4 regions of the Staphylococcus sp. acrmy genome follow, and region 3 is predicted to be linked to each of the others. Evidence: riboswitches for the same ligand, from Rfam matches in the RefSeq annotation. Region 3 holds a riboswitch; each other region holds the start of a gene.

Region 1 (5,027 bases), on a different contig from region 3:
AATTTAGTATTTCTTTTTTGAAAAGTAGGGTATAGCCCATGCCATTAAACAAATGAAGATAATGTGCGCAACCATCCATAAACCATACTCAAGCCAACTGAATTGGAATATCTCACGTCGTGCTAACATAATTAAGAGTGGATAGAGTACGATGAATATCAACATAAGTAACACATAACTTAAGTTATAAAGTGGCTTAGATATATGATAAATAAACAAGAAAACAATATATATAATAAAACCTATCAATACATGAATCAGTAATTCTACTACTAATGGTACTTTACTTGGGTCAGCTAAGAAGTCAATGTTGATAAGTAATAAAGTAAGATGCGTGGATTGTGCAAAGACATCCATAATGGCCATGGTAATAAGCAAGACTATACTTATTATTAAGGCGCTTAATAGGTGATAGCCGTAACGTAACATTGTTAGCCTCCTTTAATCTTGATTATATTACTATTCCCTTGGTGCCAAAGAATAACACGTGTTAACTTTTCGGAATATTTAAAAAATATATTGACCGGTTATAGAGCGAATGCTAAGATAATATCAATTCAATAAAACGTGTTAACTCTTATCGAGAGTGGTGGAGGGATGTGCCCTATGAAGCCCAGCAACCGTCGTTTAACGAAATGGTGCTAATTCACATAAAGTAGACAATACTTTAAGAGATAAGAGAGAGTGTATCGATGCTTTCTCTTAAATAGATAGAAAGTATTTTTTTGTGTCTTCTAATCATTTAAGAGTGCTCATTTTATTGGAAAATATAAATAAAGGTGTCGATACATATGAAAAAGTGGATAAGTATTATAAGTGTTTTAGTCTTGATCTTAGTATTATCAGCATGTGGCAAAGATAAGGAAGAGAATAAGAAGATTACAGTAGCTGCATCTCCTGCACCACACGGAGATGTACTGAAGAAAGCAAAAGCACAATTGAAAAAGAAAGGCTATGACTTAGAAGTAAAAGAAGTAAATGACTATAAAGTGCCTAATAAATTGTTAGATAAAGGCGATGTCGATGCGAACTTCTTCCAACATGTACCTTATTTGAAAGCAGAGAAGAAGAGTCATGGATATAAAATAGAAGAACTTGGTAAAGTATTTACAACCCCAATGGGCGTGTATAGTAAAAAATATAAACACCTTAAAGATATTCCGGAGGGCTCAACGATATACGTCTCTAATAACCCAGCTGAAGAAGGACGTTTCTTGTCATTCTTTGTTAATGAAAGTTTAGTTAAATTGAAAAAAGGTGTAAAAATAGAAGATGCCAAATTTGAAGACGTTGTGGAAAATAAAAAGAATTTAAAATTTAATCATCAACAAGGTGCTGAATTCTTACCTAAAACATATAAAAATGGAGAAGGCGCTGCGGTTATTATGAACTCTAACTATGCTATCGATAACGGCTTAAAACCTTCAAGAGATGCGATTGTTATGGAAGGTAAATCATCACCATTCGCCAATATTCTTGCAGTTCAAGAAGGACATAAAAACGATAAAAAATTCCAAGAACTATTAAAAGTAATGCAATCAAAAGAAATTAAAGATTACATTAAGAAAGAATACGGGGATGATGTAATCCCGTACGAAAGTAAATAATAAATAGAGAAGGGTAAGGGAGAAATCTTGTTCAAAGGTTTCAACCTTACCTTTATTTATTTTGTTTGAGAATTTATATTTTTTAATTTTTCTGAAAATATTTACAAATCTGACAATTATTAGTATATTGATAAATATTACTTAACAATGTTTTGGGCGAAAGCCGAGAGAAACCTGGATAAATGGCCACTATACTTGGCCATCATCCTATTCAACTACATATCCAGGTGTCTCTCTTGGGAGGATGGATACGAATGACAAAGTCAGAGCAACTTATAAATGAAGATGGGAAATATTTTGCAGCGTCAGGAAGAATTAAATACTATCCATTAGCGATTGATCACGGCTATGGGGCAACGTTGGTTGATGTAGATGGAAAAGAGTATATTGACTTGTTATCAAGTGCAAGCTCACAGAATGTAGGCCATGCACCAAAACGCGTAACAGAAGCGATTAAAAAGCAAGTTGATAAATTTATCCATTATACGCCTGCCTATATGTATCATGAACCAGCTGTGAAATTATCTAAAAAGCTGTGCGATATTGCGCCAGGGGATTTTGAAAAGCGCGTAACCTTTGGATTAAGTGGTTCAGATGCCAATGATGGTGTAATTAAATTTGCGCGAGCGTATACAGGGCGACCATACATTATCAGTTTTACAAATGCTTATCATGGGTCAACATTTGGTTCATTATCCATGTCAGCAATCAGTTTGAATATGCGTAAACATTATGGTCCTTTATTAAGTGGGTTCTACCATATTCCATTCCCTGATAAATATAGAGGAATGTATGAACAACCGACACCAAATACAGTAGAAGAATACTTAGCACCGCTTAAAGAGATGTTCGCGAAATATGTACCCGCTGAAGAAGTGGCCTGTATCATGGTTGAAACGATTCAAGGAGACGATGGCTTATTAGAACCGGTAGAAGGCTACTTTGAAGCGTTAGAGGCGTTATGTCATGAACATGGTATTTTAATTGCCGTAGATGATATTCAACAAGGCCTTGGCCGTACTGGTACTTGGAGTTCAATTGATCACTTCAACTTTACTCCAGATTTAATTACATTCGGTAAATCACTAGCTGGCGGCTTGCCTATGTCAGCAATCGTGGGGCGTAAAGAAATTATCGAAAGCCTAGAAGCACCTGCGCATCTGTTCACTACAGGAGCGAATCCAGTAAGTTGTGAAGCGGCTCTCGCAACATTAGAAATGATTGAAGAAGACGACTTATTAACTGCTAGCTCTGAAAAGGGGAACTACGTACGTCAACGAATGGACCAATGGGTAACTAAATATGACTATGTCGGGGATGTACGAGGTATCGGTTTATCGATTGGTATAGATATAGTGTCTGATAAAGAAACTAAGACAAGAGCGTCACAAGAAGCATTGAAAATTTGTAACTACTGCTTTGAACATGGCTTGGTAATTATTGCGGTAGCTGGTAATGTCTTACGTTTCCAACCACCACTTGTTATTACCTATGAACAACTTGATTATGCACTAGATACACTAGAAGACGCATTACAAGCCTTACAAGAAGGACGCTTAGACCAATATGACATTAACGGCCAAGGCTGGTAAGAAGTACAACAGATATCCCATTAATTTAGTTTAGGGATGTTTATTAAAATAACTGAAATCAACGTAGTATTAAATAAAAAAGGAGTAGGGATGATTCTTATTGAATCACCTCTACTCCTATTTAGCATGTTACGCTTTTTGATTGTATATTAATCTTTAGGAACGATATAGTCTTTTTCTTCATTTTTCTTAGAATGTTTAATGCCATAGAAAACATAAATGATAATACCAACTAAGAACCAAATTAAAGTATAAAGTTTCGCTTCAAAGCTTAAGCCCCAGAATACTAATAATACTAAAACGAAAGTAACGATTGGTAATACTGGGAAGAATGGCACTTTAAATGCTGGTACCGGTAAGTCTTTGCCTTCACGTTTTCTTAAGCGATACATTGCTAATGACACAAACATAAATGCTACCAATGTTCCGGCTGAAATAAGTTGCGCTAAGAATGCGAATGGGAACATTGAACCAATTAACACACCAATAATAGTAAGAATGACAAGCGCTCTATTAGGTAAATGCTTTCCATTTAAGTGTGCTAACCATGATGGTAATAAGCCGTCACGACCAAATGAATACAGTAGACGTGAACCTGCTAACATCATACCGATTAAAGCAGTAAACATACCAACAACTGAAATTGCCTGTACGATTGCGGCTACTACACCGTGACCACTTTGACGTAATGCCCAACCCACAGGTTCTGCATTTCCAGCATATTTAGAATAGTGGAACATACCTACTAATACTAGTGCTACGGCTACGAATAATACGATAGCGACGATTAAAGAACCTAAGATACCACGTGGCATTGTTTTTTGTGGATTGATTGCTTCAGCTGAGTTAGCTGCGATAGAGTCAAAGCCAATGTAAGCTAAGAAAATCATTGATACGCCGGCATAGATACCTTGCCAACCACCGAAGTCACCATTTGCTGTCACTTTATGTTCTGGAATAAATGGAACATAATTTGATGCTTGAATCGCAGTTAAACCTACGATAACGAATAAGATAATAGCTAAAACTTTTAAAATAACTAAAATATTCTCAATACGTGCAGCTTCTGTCATACCACGAGATAGTAACAAAGCAGTAAGAATGATTACCACGGCTGCAATGATATCGATAATACCACCATCTGCACCAAAAGGATTGGATAGGGCTTTAGGTAACGCGATACCTAGGGGTGATACTAATCCCCGTAAGTTGGCGGAGAAACCGGAAGCCACAAAGGCTACGGCAATGAAGTATTCGGCTAAGAGCGCCCAACCGGCTACCCAACCAAAGAATTCTCCAAATAATACGTTAATCCAGGAATAAGCTGAACCGGCAAATGGCATAGTTGACGCCATTTCCGCATATGAGAAAGCGACTAATCCCGCTACGATAGCAGCCAATAGGAATGATAAAGCTACCGCTGGACCTGCATGCTCAGCTGCAACTACTCCAGGTAATGTAAAGATTGAAGTTGATACGATTGTCCCTACACCTAATGCAAGAAAGTCTCGGACACGCAATGTGCGTTTTAAATGTCCGTCTTTATTTTGATAGATAGTGGGATCTTCTTTTCTAGTGAAATTATTGAAAAAACTGGACATAATGTTGAACCTCCACTGTTGTTTTTAAAACTTCTATAAGATTAGCTTGTCATTAATTTAATATTTATTATCATAGCATAAAATTTTAGATTTTTGTCTAAAATTTCTGAAAATTTAAAGTTTTCTTACTTTTTGAGAAAAGGATATATGTGACAAGAAAATTCAAAATGATAAAATTGATTATAGCAGATATAAAGAAAATAAAAACAACTAAAAAGAGTAAAAAT
Region 2 (5,027 bases), on a different contig from region 3:
ATGAGGCGCTGGCGATGCACCGACTGTAATTTTTTTATCTTTTCCACCATTGCCATTACCACAAGCTGCTAAAACGACTGTTAATGTAAGTACTAAAAATAGACTAAAAAGTTTTTTCATTCATTCCATCCTCTTTTCTTTAACGTTTGTCAATTTTATTTGTAATCCAATCCCCAATAAATTGAATTATAAATACAATAATTAAAATAAATACTGTTGAAACTAAAATGACATCATTTTGGTTTCGAGTAAAACCAGTTAAGTAAGCTAAGTTACCTAAACCACCGGCACCAATAACACCGGCAATTGCAGTAGAGCCAACTAAAGCGATGGCAGTAACTGTAATACCTGATACTAGCGCAGGCATTGCTTCTGGAATTAATACTTTACGAACGACTGTCCAAGTATTTGCCCCCATAGACCATGCCGCTTCAATAACACCTTTATCTATTTCTTTAAATGCAATTTCAACTAATCTTGCGTAGAATGGTGCTGCCCCAATAACTAAGGCAGGTAGCGCACCAGTCGGACCACTAATTGTTCCTAATAGGACACTTGTAAATGGAATTAATAACAAGATTAAGATGATAAATGGTATTGCACGGAACAGGTTAACAATGAACGACACAATACTATAGAACACTCTTGCGTCTGTAGAATTACTTTTAGCAGATAAGAATAATAACACCCCTAAAATTAGTCCAAAGATAAACGCAAAGATGGTAGACACAATCGTCATATAAAGTGTTTCGTAAATTGCTTGCCATACTTCTGGCCACTGAACATTAGGCATTGTGATCATCTCGTGGAAAATATCACCATAAGACTTATCCATGTTTAATCACCTCCACATTGACATGTTGCTGATGTAAGTCGTTTTTGAAATTTTCAAAATCTTTTTCCGCAATATGTGGGACGTGGATAACTAAGAATCCTAATGAACTACCACGCGTATTTTTAATATTTGCTTCAAGAATATTAAAATCAATATTATGTGTTTTAGTTATGTAAGAAATAACTGGTTCTGTAGTATTTTCACCATTGAAGTTAAGTCTTACGATGTAAGCGTCTGGATCTAAAGGCTCTAAATGTTTAATTGATTCTTCAAAATCATCATCTAAGTCTTCTTTTACAAAGCGTCTTGTCACTTCGTGTTGTGGATTTTCAAATACTTGAGTGACATTGCCTTGTTCAATCACGCGACCATTTTCCATTACTGCTACTTCATCACACACACGTCTGATTACATGCATTTCGTGGGTAATGATAACAATCGTTAAATTCTCGCGTTCTTTAATTTTCAATAATAAATCTAATATTTCATCAGTCGTTTGTGGGTCTAGCGCACTTGTGGCTTCATCACACAATAATACGTCTGGTTCATTGGCTAATGCTCGAGCGATACCTACTCTTTGTTTTTGACCACCAGATAATTCTGAAGGGTAAGCACTTTCTCTACCTTTCAAGCCAACTAATTCTACGAGTTCTAACGCTCTCTTTTTAGCTTTATCTTTTGAAAAGCCAGCAATTTCAAGTGGGAACATAATATTACGTAAGACGGTACGCGACCATAATAAATTAAAATGTTGGAAAATCATGCTTACTTTTTGACGTTTTTGTCGTAAGTCTGATTTAGACAATTTATTTATATTGTCACCATCAATAATGATATCGCCTGACGTAGGTTCTTCTAAATGATTGAACATACGCACTAACGTACTTTTACCAGCACCAGAGAATCCAATAACTCCGAAAATTGTGCCAGTTTCTATTTTTAAATCAACGTGATCAACAGCGAGTACATCTTTATTCTTTGTGTGATAACGTTTAACAACTTGATTCAACTCAATCACGTTAAATGCCTCCTTAAACCTTTATGTAATTAAAAAATGCTTTCCCCACTTTAGTCGGTGGAGAAAGCATTGAATCATCTTTCTCTCATCTTCTAAAGTGTGGCACTTTATGTGAATTGGCACCATTTCTATAATAAGACGGTTGCCGGGCTTCATAGGGCACATCCCTCCACCTCTCTTGATAAGAGTTTTCGCACTATTTAATTAATTTATATCCTACCATTGCACTCTAGTTTCGTCAACAACTATTTTAAATTTTCTAACAAATAAGGAACCGATTGAAAAGCATAAATTCTATCGGTTTCCTGATCTTTGTTCATGACTATGAGTACAGGCACAGACATAATTTTATTTTTTTCACTAAATTCTGGATGATAATTTAAATCTATCTTCTTAATTGGTAACTGTAAAATTTCATTCGCTATATCTAACATCCGTTCTGAAATTTTACATGTTCCACACATTGGTGTGTAACCAAAAATTAAATGTTTATCTTTATTATAATGTTCACTAATATCTTCAATTTCTATAGAATTATTCATGCATAATTACTAACCTTTCAGTTCTTAAATTAGGAATTAGACTTTTTTCTTTACGAACTGTAAAGCCATGTTTACTTAATACGTGAGCAAGATAGTTCTTAGGGCATCGTGCTACTTCACAATACGTTTTATCCACGTAGATGTGTTCACTTTCACTAAGATAACGTTTAAACCATTTTCTAATCTTCTCGCCTTCATTATCCGAATCTGCTAACACATACACTTGCTTATCATATAAAGTTTCAATCATATCGTCTAATTTATCGATACTCATTGTACCATGTGTGCAAATGATATTCACAGGTTCAGCAACGACTTGTTGTACTCTCTTCTTATCAGATTTACCTTCAACAATAATAACCTTATTTAAAATTGCCATGTTCATCCACCTTCTAAGTCGATAATAAACAATCATTTACTTCTTCACAGAAACTCAAAAAGCTAAACATTTATTATAATTCAATACTTTTGAAAATGAGTAAAAATATAAAGCTAAGACATTATTAGTTAGAACAACACGCCATAAAATATAAGATAAAACAAAAATTAAGCTATTTATGTATAGCTATAAGTACAATTTTATATTTAAAGGTTTAATACAAAACCTAATTTTCCAGAAATAAAAAACTCCCAGATATATAATCAAGGAGTTTAAGTAAATTATTCACCAATCATTTCTTTATATTGATCAGCAGATAATAATTCGTCTAATTGACTTTCATCGCTAAGTTCAACTTTAACCATCCATGCTTTTTCGTATGGTGATTCGTTAACGAACTCAGGGCTATCTTCTAATTCGTCGTTAGTTTCAACAACTTTACCAGATACTGGCGCGTATAATTCAGATACTGTTTTAACTGATTCTACACTACCAAATGTGTCCCCTTCATTAATTTCATCATCAACGTCTGGTAATTCAACGAATACGATATCACCTAATTCACCTTGTGCGTATTCAGTGATACCGATTGTTGCAGTGTTGCCTTCAACTTTTACCCATTCATGTTCTTTTGAATATTTAAATTCGCTCGGTACTGCCACGAAAATCCCCTCCTAAAAATAATTACAATTTAATGATGCCATACCGTTAAGTTTCATTCAACTATTAATATAAAAATTCGAATAATTTATAAAATTAAAATTTGTAAATTTAACCTATAACCACGTTTCTTTATATTGGTCTTCTTTGAAACCTAAAGTAATTTTTTCGCCTGAAATAGCTAATGGTCGTTTAACCAACATACCATCAGAAGCTAATAAATCTAACTTTTCATCTTTAGATAAATCTTTCAATTTATCTTTTAGGTTTAATTCTCTATATTTTGCTCCGTGTGTATTAAATAATTTATTTATTTCAACACCTGTTTTATTGATAATTTCTTCAAACTCTTTTTTAGTAGGCGTGTGTTGAACAATGTCGATAGGTTCATAACTTACGCCGTGGTCATCTAAAAATTTTGCAGCCTTCTTGCAAGTCGTGCAATTTGAATATTGATAAAATTTAATCATGCAGATGTAACCTCCTAATTAGACTTATCCTAAATATATCAGATAATTTATGGAAACGCTCTATCTTTTAAGCTTAATTTTTCAAATAAAGTAATAATTTAGTTATAATACCTTTAGCATTTATTAAAAAAGGAGCGTTATATATGGAAAGTATTAATACAAATGAACAATTTAACTCTACAATTCAAAGTGATAAACCTGTTATCGTGAAATTTGAAGCAGGTTGGTGCCCTGACTGTAAAGCGATGGATATGTGGATTGATCCAATTATGGAGAAATATAATGACTACGAATGGTATACAGTTAACCGTGATGAGTTAGAAGATGTTGCGGCAGATAACGATGTAATGGGTATTCCAAGTTTATTAGTTTTTGAAAATGGTAACAAACGTGCACATTTACATTCAGCAAATGCTAAATCTCCAGAACAAGTTGAATCGTTCTTAGACGAAACATTTAATAAATAAAGAACACAACTCACAAATCCAATAATATATGAAAAGTTAGGATCCTTGTATATCAGGGTCCTAGCTTTTTTTACATTTAATATTCAGAAACTAGATTTTTATTTTTACGAGGTGCTTTTGTTGGCACATCTTCTAAATCAGTTAAGTAGAGTAATCCAGCAATAGCTTCGTCGCCCTTAATTCCATATACTTTACGTACTTTAGGGTCGAAGATATATGGTGGAGTCTTCCAGCATGTGCCAATGCCTTTTTCATGTAATAACAACATTAAATTTTGAGCATAGGCACCCATCGCAAAGAAATTCTCACTATTTTGGCGTTGTCTTGGATCAGTTTTAACTACTAATACCAACATTCCGCCTAATTTAGTTACATTGTTATAATGATCTTCTTGTTTTTCAGGACTATTTGGAAATGCAAAATACGTTACATCTCTACTCATTTCTCCTAATTTCTCTTTAGGTATATGAATAAATCTCCATGGTTCTCTCATTCCATGGTTAGGAGCATCAGTAGCTTTCTCAATAGCCTCAAATAAGTCATTATTATCTATCGTCATATCATGTTTAAATTTCTTAATACTTCTTCTTGAAGAAATTGCTTCTTGTAGTTCCACAATTATCGCTCCTTCATATTGATAACTATTATCAATTATA
Region 3 (5,027 bases):
CTATCTTAGAAGAATTAAAATTACCATATCGTCGTGTCATCTTATGTACAGGAGACATCGGCTTCAGTGCAAGTAAAACATACGACTTAGAAGTTTGGTTACCAAGCTATGACAACTACAAAGAAATTAGTTCTTGCTCAAACTGTACTGATTTCCAAGCGCGTCGTGCAAACATCCGCTTCAAACGTAATGCAGATGCTAAACCAGAATTAGCACACACATTAAACGGTAGTGGTCTTGCTGTTGGACGTACATTTGCAGCTGTCGTTGAGAACTATCAAAATGAAGACGGTTCAATCACAATTCCAGATGCATTAGTTCCATACATGGGTGGTAAAACTGAAATCCGTCCAGTAAACGGCTAAGTTATAACTCATATATTTAGCGTTGAGGCTATCTTGAAAAAGATAGTTTCAACGCTTTTTTTAATTGTCATATTAACTCTATTTAAAGATAATCATTTCCCACAGTAAAATCCTGCTTTTTCTTAATAAAGTAATAAAGTAAATAACGTCTTTTTAGACTACCTGATATGGGGTAAGTAGAAATTTTGACCTAAAAATAGAGAACTCTAAAAACATTGATAAATCAACGTTTTAACACGTCTGTTAGTCTTACGTCACACAACCTGACGTCTAAGTATGTTGCTACTCTTAAACTAGTGTATTAGACTAAATTTAATTATATATTTACTTGTGGAAACGAATGGAACAAAGGGGGTAAAAGAATGACGTCACATGTGACATTTAAACAAGGGGTCAAGGAATGTATTCCTACGTTATTAGGATATATTGGAATTGGTTTGTCATTTGGAATCGTGGCGGCTTCACAGCATTTCAGTATATTAGAAATCTTATTACTATGTTTACTAGTCTATGCTGGAGCAGCGCAATTTATCATCTGCGCACTTGTCATAGCAGGTACACCGACTTCGGCCATAGTATTAACCACTTTTATCGTCAATTCACGTTTTTTCCTATTATCAATGACATTAGCGCCAAGTTATAGAAATTATAGCGTTTGGAACCGTATAGGCTTATCGTCAATCTTAACCGATGAAACATTTGGCGTAGCGGTTACACCTCATTTAAAAGGGGAGAAGATAAACGATCGTTGGTTACACGGTTTAAACTTAACTGCTTACGTATTTTGGGCGCTTGCAAGTGTGGCCGGCGCAGTATTCGGTAAATATATCTCTAATCCAGAGATGTTGGGACTTGATTTCGCTATTACGGCGATGTTCATCTTTCTAGCAATGGCACAATTTGAGTCGATTACACGTTCAAAACTCAAAGTGTATCTTGTATTAATTGCGAGTGTCATCGTGATGATGTTAATTCTAAGTTGGTTTATACCTTCATACGGCGCGATTCTTATCGCATCAATCTTTGCAGCAACATTAGGGGTGGTGATGGATAAATGACGACATCTTGGCATACGTTAATATTAATCGTTTTATGTGGGCTCGTAACGCTAATCGTCCGCGTTATCCCGTTTCTTATGATTTCACGTATTCAACTTTCAGAAACGGTAATTAAGTGGTTATCATTTATACCCATTACCTTATTCACGGCACTTATCTTAGATGGCATCATCGTCCAACAAGACGGCGTACAAGGTTACACACTCAATATTCCGTTTATCATTGCAACGATTCCGACCATTTTCATTGCACTCATTACACGTAGCCTGACGATTACCATACTAATAGGTATCGCATTCATTGCTGGTTTACGTTTTTTCTTTTAAAAGGCAGAATCCTACAGCTAGCTATTGAAGTTACAAATGTAATTAGATAAAATAAATTTAAACAAAACAGTTACAAAGTGTAAAAACTAAACAATATAAACTTATTGAGAGAAGTGGAGGGACGCGGCCCTATGAAACTTCAGCAACCGGCATTCATGTACGGTGCTACAACCAACGAGATACTCGAATGATAAGTAATAAGCACATCGCTTCATACTTCTAAAGAGTATGGAGTGATTTTTTTATCCAGAGGAGGAAAGCGTATGACACATTATACGGTAGACACATTAAACTTAGGACGATTTAGAACAGAATCAGGTGAAATGATTGAGAATCTACAATTACGCTACGAACATGTAGGATACTCAGGTCAACCACTTGTAGTCGTTTGTCATGCGCTAACCGGCAATCATTTAACGTATGGTACTGATGAACATCCTGGTTGGTGGCGTGAAATTATCGACGGTGGCTATATGCCTATCTACGATTATCAGTTCCTTACATTTAACGTTATCGGTAGCCCATTCGGCTCAAGCTCTCCCGTAACGGATACACATTTTCCGAAACAATTAACACTAAGAGATATTGCTAAAGCGATTGAAAAGGGCATTCAAGAACTCGGCTTCGAAAGAATTAACATCTTAATCGGCGGAAGTCTAGGTGGCATGCAGGTGATGGAATTACTCTATAATAACCAGTTCCAAGTTGATAAAGCGGTTATCTTAGCAGCCACTGATAAAACGTCCTCCTATAGCCGAGCATTTAATGAAATTGCGCGTGAAGCCATTCATCTTGGAGGTAAAGAAGGACTAAGTATTGCACGTCAATTAGGCTTCCTAACGTACCGGTCGTCTAAAAGTTATGATCAACGCTTCTCTCCAGACGAGGTCGTTAGTTATCAACGCTACCAAGGTAATAAGTTTAAAGAAACGTATGATTTATCCTGTTACTTAACAATGTTGAATGTCTTAGATAGCCACAATATCGACCGTGGCCGTGTAGACGTAGATGAGGTCTTTCAATCTTTAGATACTAAAGTACTTACGATGGGCTTTACAGATGATTTATTGTATCCAGATGACCAAGTGAGAGCAGTAGGGGAGCGGTTTAAATATCATCGTCATTTCTTTGTGCCAGACAATGTAGGACATGACGGTTTCTTATTAAACTTTAATGATTGGGCACCGAACTTATATCATTTTCTAAAAGTAACGAATTTCAAACGAAAATAATGGAAGCGGATTACCGCAATAGTGCCACTAAACCAACGACTAATGAGTGTGCTAAGTACTATTTCTATACATTTGTTTTAATCTTGTATAGAGGTTAAAATAGAAGTTACAGTCAAAAAGTATGGGAGTGGCAAATGTGTTTTCAAAAGTACACCTTAAAGCGACGATTTTAGGAACAATTGCGCTCGTTATTGTTGCTTTAATCACGTATGTGTTACCGATACTTGGTTTGATACTATGTTTATTCGCCACAATTCCAGGGATTATTCTATGGAACAAATCTGTTCCATCATTTGGATTTGCCGCGTTAGTCACAGTTATTTTAACCACTCTATTAGGTAATACATTTGTATTAAGTGCCATGATTTTAGTTTTACTACTTAGCTTTATTATTGGCCAATTATTAAAAGAACGTGCTTCTAAAGAACGCATCTTATATATAGCAACTACATATTTAAGTATATTTGCTTTAGTCGCATTCATGTTATTACAAGTATTTAAAAAGATACCAAGTGCAACAACACTTATTAAACCTTTCAAAGATGCAATGCATAGCGCCATTGTTACATCAGGCGTGGAGTCTGATTATAAAACGCTATTAGAAGAAAGCTTTCGCCAAATGGCAGTACAACTTCCAAGTTTTATTATTATCGGAATTTTTATTCTTGTTTTAATTAGTTTAATTATTACATTTCCGATTGTACGTAAATTTAAAGTAGCTACACCGATTTTCAAACCTTTATTTGCTTGGCAAATGAATCGTTCATTATTATGGATTTACATGATCGTCTTGCTGTGCGTAATGTTTGCGACTCAGCCAAGTACTTTCCAAAGTATCGTGTTAAATTTTGAAGTTGTGTTATCATTATTGATGTATATTCAAGGATTGAGTTTAATTCATTTCTTTGGTAAAGCAAGACGTATGCCAGATGCTGTAACGATATTGTTAATGGTCGTGGGGACAATTTTAACGCCAGCAACACATATTGTTGCATTACTTGGGGTACTTGATTTAGGAATTAATTTAAAACGAATGATTAAAAAATGACTTTAAAAAGTGAATAGAGGTGGAAGAATGAACCGTCAATCCACAAAAAAGGCATTACTTATACCTTACATTTTGATGGTACTTACTGCGATAGCACTTGTCGTTGTATGGTTTATCTTTAAGCCATTGGTAGCTACGATTGCCGCTGCTATTCTAGTCGTGATGATTATTATTAGCATCGTGTTAGTAAGACAAGCATTATTAAAAATGGATAACTATGTGGATAACTTAAGTGGTCATGTCTCGGCTGGTAGCAATAAAGCCATCAAACGTCTGCCAATTGGTATGGTCGTACTTGATGCCGATGATCATATTGAATGGATCAACCAGTATATGTCTGAACACTTAGAAACGAACGTCATCTCAGAACCAGTTAATGAAGTGTTTCCGAATATTTTAAAGCAGCTTGAAAAGATTCAAGAAGTTGAAATCGAACATGGTCCATATCATTATCATGTACGCCATGCCCAGGAAGAAAATTGTTTATACTTCTTCGATATTACGAATGAAGTACAAACACACGCATTATATGAAGAATCGAAACCTATTATTGCGACCCTTTTCCTAGATAATTATGATGAAATTACGCAAAATATGAATGATACGCAACGCTCTGAAATCAACTCAATGGTGACACGAGTGATTAGTCGTTGGGCGTCAGAATATAATATTTACTTTAAACGTTATAGCTCTGACCAATTCGTAGCGTATTTAAATCAAAAAATTCTAGCGGAAATTGAAGAATCAAACTTTGAAATTCTCAGTCAGTTACGTGAGAAAAGTGTCGGCTATCGTGCCCAATTAACACTAAGTATTGGGGTCGGTGAAGGTACCGAGAACTTAATCGATCTTGGGGAATTATCACAATCCGGTCTTGATTTAGCGTTAGGTCGTGGTGGTGACCAAGTTGCCATCAAGAATATGAATGGTAACGTCCGTTTCTACGGCGGTAAGACTGACCCAATGGAGAAACGTACACGTGTAAGAGCGCGAGTGAT
Region 4 (5,027 bases), on a different contig from region 3:
AAAGTTATCAATATTGTCATCAAATTATGAAAGATTATTCTAAAAGTTTTTCATATGCATTTGATATGTTACCAGAGCAGCAACGACAAGCTATTTGGGCTATCTATGCCGTATGTCGAATCGTTGATGATAGTATCGATATACATCAAGATGTGGACTATTTACATAAAATACGACGTGACGTTCAATCTGTTGAACAGCACGCGACAATACCTGAAACATTTGAAAGTGATGCGGCTATTATGACGGCATTTGCCGATACTGCAACACATTTTCAAATGAATTATCAAGCCCTTTATGACCTGATAGATGCAGTAGAAGCAGACCAAGATTTCGAAATGTTCGAGACAGATCAAGGGTTACTAGATTATTGTTATGGTGTTGCAGGCACGGTAGGCGTATTATTGATTCCAATTTTAGCGACACCACCAACAGATAAAGCGTATGAATATGGTAAGCAACTAGGCGAAGCATTGCAGTTAACTAATATTTTACGCGATGTAGATGAAGATTTTGAAAATGGACGCGTCTACTTTAGCGTAGAACGTTTAAAAGCATATGATGTGTCAATCGCACAGGAAGTAGAACGTGCTAAACCTTCAGAAGCCTATAAAAAATTATGGGAAAGCTATGCTAAACTTGCGGATGATAATTATAACGAAGTCTTAAACCATCTAGAAGTGTACAACGAAGAAGCACGTATGATTATTGAGTTAGCTGCTGAAGTATATCGAGGCATTTTAACTGAAGTCAGAAAAGCGGACTACACGCTAAAAGACCGTGTCTATGTATCAACATGGAAGAAAAATAAGATCTACCGTAAATTAAAGAAAAAATATAAAGCTTAGGTGGGAAAGATATGAAGATAGCCGTCGTTGGCGCAGGAGTAACAGGCTTATCAGCAGCCGCTAGATTAGCTGCACATGGACATCAAGTAACAATCTTCGAGAAGAATGAACAAGTAGGTGGGCGTATGAGTCAATTTAAAAAAGATGGCTTTACGTTCGATATGGGACCTACGATTGTAATGGTTCCAGATGTATACAGAGCAGTATTTGAGGAAAGTGGTAAACGCTTTGAAGATTACATAGATATGAGACAACTAACGCATATCTTTGATATCTATTTCTCGGATAAAGATAAAGTGAGTGTGTCGACTGATTTAGCGCAGTTAAGCCAAGCGTTAGAAGCTATCGAACCGGGGTCAACACCAGGATTTATGCAGTTCTTAACCGACGTATATAGACGTTATGAAGTTGCACGTAAATATTTCTTAGAACGTACCTTCCGTAAGCCGAGTGAGTTTTACAATCCACTGACATTATATCGTGGTCTTAAACTAAGAACGTTTAGCAAAGCGAATCAACTTATTGACGATTACGTTTCTAATGAAAAGATTCGTAAATTACTCGCATTCCAAACGTTGTATATAGGTATCGACCCTAAACAAGGTCCGTCTATTTATTCAATTATTCCAATGATTGAAATGGTCCATGGCGTGCACTATATTAAAGGCGGAATGTATGGCTTAGCACAAGGCTTATTGAAACTTGGCCAAGATTTAGGTATTGAAGTTCGATTAAATGCAGATGTACAAGAAATCATTATCGATCCTAAATTTAAACGTGCAGATGGTTTACGTGTGAATGATGAAATCCATCGCTTTGATAAAGTGTTATGTACTGCAGATTTCCCGTATGTCGCACAACACTTGATGCCATCCCATGCACCACTGAAGAAATATTCTCCTGAAAAGGTAGACAACATGGACTACTCATGTTCAGCTTTCCTTGTCTATGCCGGCATAAACAGAGAACTACGCGATAAAGTTCATGTTCATAATGTTGTATTCGCCAAAGACTTTAGAGGCAATATTGATGATATCTTTAGTGGTAGAATGCCAGATGATCCTTCTTTATATCTTTATTTTCCAGCGGTAGAAGATGATGAGCTAGCGCCAAAAGGCCAAACTGGAATGTACGTGCTTATGCCTGTCCCTGAATTGAAAACAGGCGAAATAGATTGGAATGATCCAAATGAAATCGAACGCGCCAAAGAAGTTGTTTATAGCAAAATAGAAACAATTGAAGAACTTAAAGATGTGCGCAAAGATGTGATTTCAGAAACAATCTTTACACCATTAGACTTTGAAAGTCGTTATAACGCAAAATTTGGTACGGCATTCGGCTTAATGCCTACATTGACGCAAAGTAACTATTATCGTCCGGCTAATGTGTCGAAAGATTATAAAGATTTATACTTTGCAGGTGCAAGTACACATCCTGGTGCAGGTGTTCCAATTGTCTTAACGAGCGCTAAAATTACGGCAGAAGCCATGTTAGAAGATATTAATAAAGGGATTTAAATACTGAATAGTTAGATTAAATCTGAAAATTATAAATATTGACAATATTTTTCGTCCTGATAAAATAAATAGTAATTCGAAAGAACTTATCCAGAGAAGTGAAGGGATTTGGCCCGATGAAACTTCAGCAACAGGCTTCACATATAAAACAGCACTGTGCTAATTCCAAAGAGGTAACGCCTCACAGATAAGTGTCGTGTACAAAATAACGCTATATGCCACTTGGAAAAGTGGTGTATAGCGTTACTTTTATATCTAAAGGAGGATGAAGATGGTCATTTCAAAGAGATTAGCCGCTATACCGGAAAGTTACTTTGGCAAAACGATGGGACGCAAAGTTGAACATGGATCTTTACCACTGATAAATATGGCAGTGGGCATTCCTGATGGCGAAACGCCTAAAGGTATCGTTGATCATTTTGCAGAAGCAGTGCGTATACCCGAGAATCAAAAGTATGGAGCGTTTCATGGCAAAGAATCATTTAAAGAAGCTATTGTGAATTTCTATCAACGTCAATATAACGTAGATTTACATAAAGATGATGAAGTGTGTATCCTATATGGCACGAAGAATGGACTCGTCGCTTTACCGACGTGTGTCGTTAACTCAGGAGAGAACGTGCTATTACCTGACCCGGGTTATACGGATTATCTAGCAGGCGTGATGCTTTCCGACGCGAACCCCGTACCACTCAATTTATCGCCTCCTGACTATCTACCAGATTGGGACAGTGTTGATAAAGAGACTTTAGCGCATACGTCACTGATTTACCTTACATATCCAAACAATCCAACCGGGTCTACTGCTACGTCAGAAGTGTTTGATGAAACCATTAAGCGTTTTAAAGGAACGCAAACGAAGATTGTGCACGACTTTGCCTATAGCGTATTTGGCTTTGATGCGAAGAACCCAAGCATTCTTGCTTCTGAACATGGGAAAGACGTCGCAATCGAAATCTTCTCCTTATCAAAAGGCTATAATATGTCAGGTTTCCGTGTCGGATTTGCAGTAGGAAACAAAGAGATGATTCAAGCGCTTAAAAAATATCAAACCCATACCAATGCAGGAATGTTTGGTGCCTTACAAGATGCGGCAACGTATGCATTAAATAATTATGATGATTTTTTAGAACAACAAAATGCTACGTTTAAACGTCGTCGTGATGCTTTTGAAGCACGCCTAGCTGAAGCACACTTACCTTTTGTACATTCAAAAGGAGGCATTTATTCATGGCTACAAACCCCTCCAGGATATGACAGTGAAACGTTTGAACAGTATTTATTAAAAGAGAAATCCATTTTAGTCGCACCAGGTATTCCATTTGGAGAAAATGGCCGTCATTACGTTAGAATCTCCTTAGCATTAAATGATAACGATTTAGCAGAAGCGGCCGAGAGATTAGCGTCATTAGCACATTTATACGACAACTAAGAAGACAAGAAAGGATGATGCATAATGTTAAAAATTAAAATGATGAGTGTAAGAGATGAAGATATACCTTTCATCGAACAATGGGCACAAGACAATCAAGTTGAGATAGAGATGAATAAAGAACTATTAAACGATGATAATGTAGACAGTGTGAAAGGATTTGACGGTTTATCATTGTCTCAACAACATCCTCTTTCAGAACAGGTATTTGCTAAATTACATGACTTTGGCATTAAACATATCGCACAACGTAGTGCAGGTTTCGATATGTACGACTTAGACTTAGCGACCAAGTATGACATTGTTGTTTCCAATGTACCTTCATATTCACCAAGTTCAATTGCAGAATTTGCCGTGATACAAGCGATTAATATCGTAAGAAATCAGAATGATATTCAACGTAAAGTGCGTGATTATGATTTTCGTTGGGAACCTTCTATATTATCACGTTCGATTAGTGATTTGACGGTAGCGGTCATTGGTACAGGCCGTATTGGTTCTGTAGCGGCTAAGATCTTTGCGAAAGGCTATGATAGTAAAGTGATTGCGTATGATCCTTTTCCAAATGAGCATGTAGCAGAATATGTCGAGTATAAAGATACGTTAGAAGAAGCAGTGGCAGAAGCGGATATTGTAACGGTTCATATCCCAGCTACACATTATAACGGACACTTATTTGATGAAAAAGTATTTTCGAAATTTAAAAAAGGGGCAGTATTCGTTAATGCGGCGAGAGGTTCAATGGTGGATACTAAAGCCTTACTCGCTGCGCTAGATAGTGGCCATCTTAAAGGTGCAGCTTTAGATACTTATGAATATGAACGTGGCTTATTCCCTGGTGACTATCGAGGTAAAGAGATTAATGATGAGCTGTTGGATACGCTTATTGAACGAGAAGATATTCTGTTAACTCCACATATTGCTTTCTATACGGAAGCGGCTGTTAAGAATTTAGTGGTAGATGCATTAGATGCCATTATTGAATTACGTAATACAGGAACTACGAAATTAAGAGTTAACTAAATAAAGAGAATCCTGGCAGTATTTTAATATGGTCTATAACTCTCGTGGTCTCGACCTAGAAAAAAAGGCGTAAAGATGATTGACTCACCTTTACGCCTATAATATTTGGGTTCTGGGAAGTGATAAACGGTGTCCCAAAAGTAGGATTCTCGGCAGATACCGTCACGATTCGATAAAATTTGAAGAACAATTTTGCTCATCGTTCGG

What was found. A riboswitch is a leader RNA that binds a small molecule or an ion and turns the genes downstream of it on or off. The one in region 3 is predicted to bind S-adenosylmethionine.
Region 1: linked by a shared signal. The riboswitch ahead of FH144_RS00390 (MetQ/NlpA family ABC transporter substrate-binding protein) and the one ahead of metX (homoserine O-acetyltransferase MetX) in region 3 are both predicted to bind S-adenosylmethionine.
Region 2: linked by a shared signal. The riboswitch ahead of FH144_RS06460 (methionine ABC transporter ATP-binding protein) and the one ahead of metX (homoserine O-acetyltransferase MetX) in region 3 are both predicted to bind S-adenosylmethionine.
Region 4: linked by a shared signal. The riboswitch ahead of FH144_RS00215 (aminotransferase class I/II-fold pyridoxal phosphate-dependent enzyme) and the one ahead of metX (homoserine O-acetyltransferase MetX) in region 3 are both predicted to bind S-adenosylmethionine.

What each region holds. Positions count from the first base shown of each region.
Region 1 covers NZ_JALCVE010000001.1:78,636-83,662, reverse strand. The annotation lists gene FH144_RS00395 (DUF898 domain-containing protein) at 4-429, opposite strand; SAM riboswitch class I at 575-681, shown strand; gene FH144_RS00390 (MetQ/NlpA family ABC transporter substrate-binding protein) at 792-1,607, shown strand; gene FH144_RS00385 (aspartate aminotransferase family protein) at 1,862-3,199, shown strand; gene FH144_RS00380 (APC family permease) at 3,349-4,800, opposite strand.
Region 2 covers NZ_JALCVE010000005.1:41,847-46,873, forward strand. The annotation lists gene FH144_RS06450 (MetQ/NlpA family ABC transporter substrate-binding protein) at 1-120, opposite strand, end outside; gene FH144_RS06455 (methionine ABC transporter permease) at 140-835, opposite strand; gene FH144_RS06460 (methionine ABC transporter ATP-binding protein) at 828-1,853, opposite strand; SAM riboswitch class I at 1,936-2,041, opposite strand; gene FH144_RS06465 (thioredoxin family protein) at 2,099-2,395, opposite strand; gene FH144_RS06470 (toprim domain-containing protein) at 2,388-2,774, opposite strand; gene gcvH (glycine cleavage system protein GcvH) at 3,056-3,436, opposite strand; gene FH144_RS06480 (arsenate reductase family protein) at 3,551-3,904, opposite strand; gene FH144_RS06485 (thioredoxin family protein) at 4,048-4,371, shown strand; gene FH144_RS06490 (nitroreductase family protein) at 4,448-4,987, opposite strand.
Region 3 covers NZ_JALCVE010000007.1:15,141-20,167, reverse strand. The annotation lists gene serS (serine--tRNA ligase) at 1-365, shown strand, start outside; gene FH144_RS08395 (AzlC family ABC transporter permease) at 728-1,423, shown strand; gene FH144_RS08390 (AzlD domain-containing protein) at 1,420-1,749, shown strand; SAM riboswitch class I at 1,848-1,946, shown strand; gene metX (homoserine O-acetyltransferase MetX) at 2,013-2,981, shown strand; gene FH144_RS08380 (YybS family protein) at 3,103-4,029, shown strand; gene FH144_RS08375 (DHH family phosphoesterase) at 4,057-5,027, shown strand, end outside.
Region 4 covers NZ_JALCVE010000001.1:45,123-50,149, reverse strand. The annotation lists gene FH144_RS00225 (phytoene/squalene synthase family protein) at 1-848, shown strand, start outside; gene FH144_RS00220 (phytoene desaturase family protein) at 860-2,365, shown strand; SAM riboswitch class I at 2,449-2,559, shown strand; gene FH144_RS00215 (aminotransferase class I/II-fold pyridoxal phosphate-dependent enzyme) at 2,637-3,797, shown strand; gene FH144_RS00210 (D-lactate dehydrogenase) at 3,822-4,820, shown strand.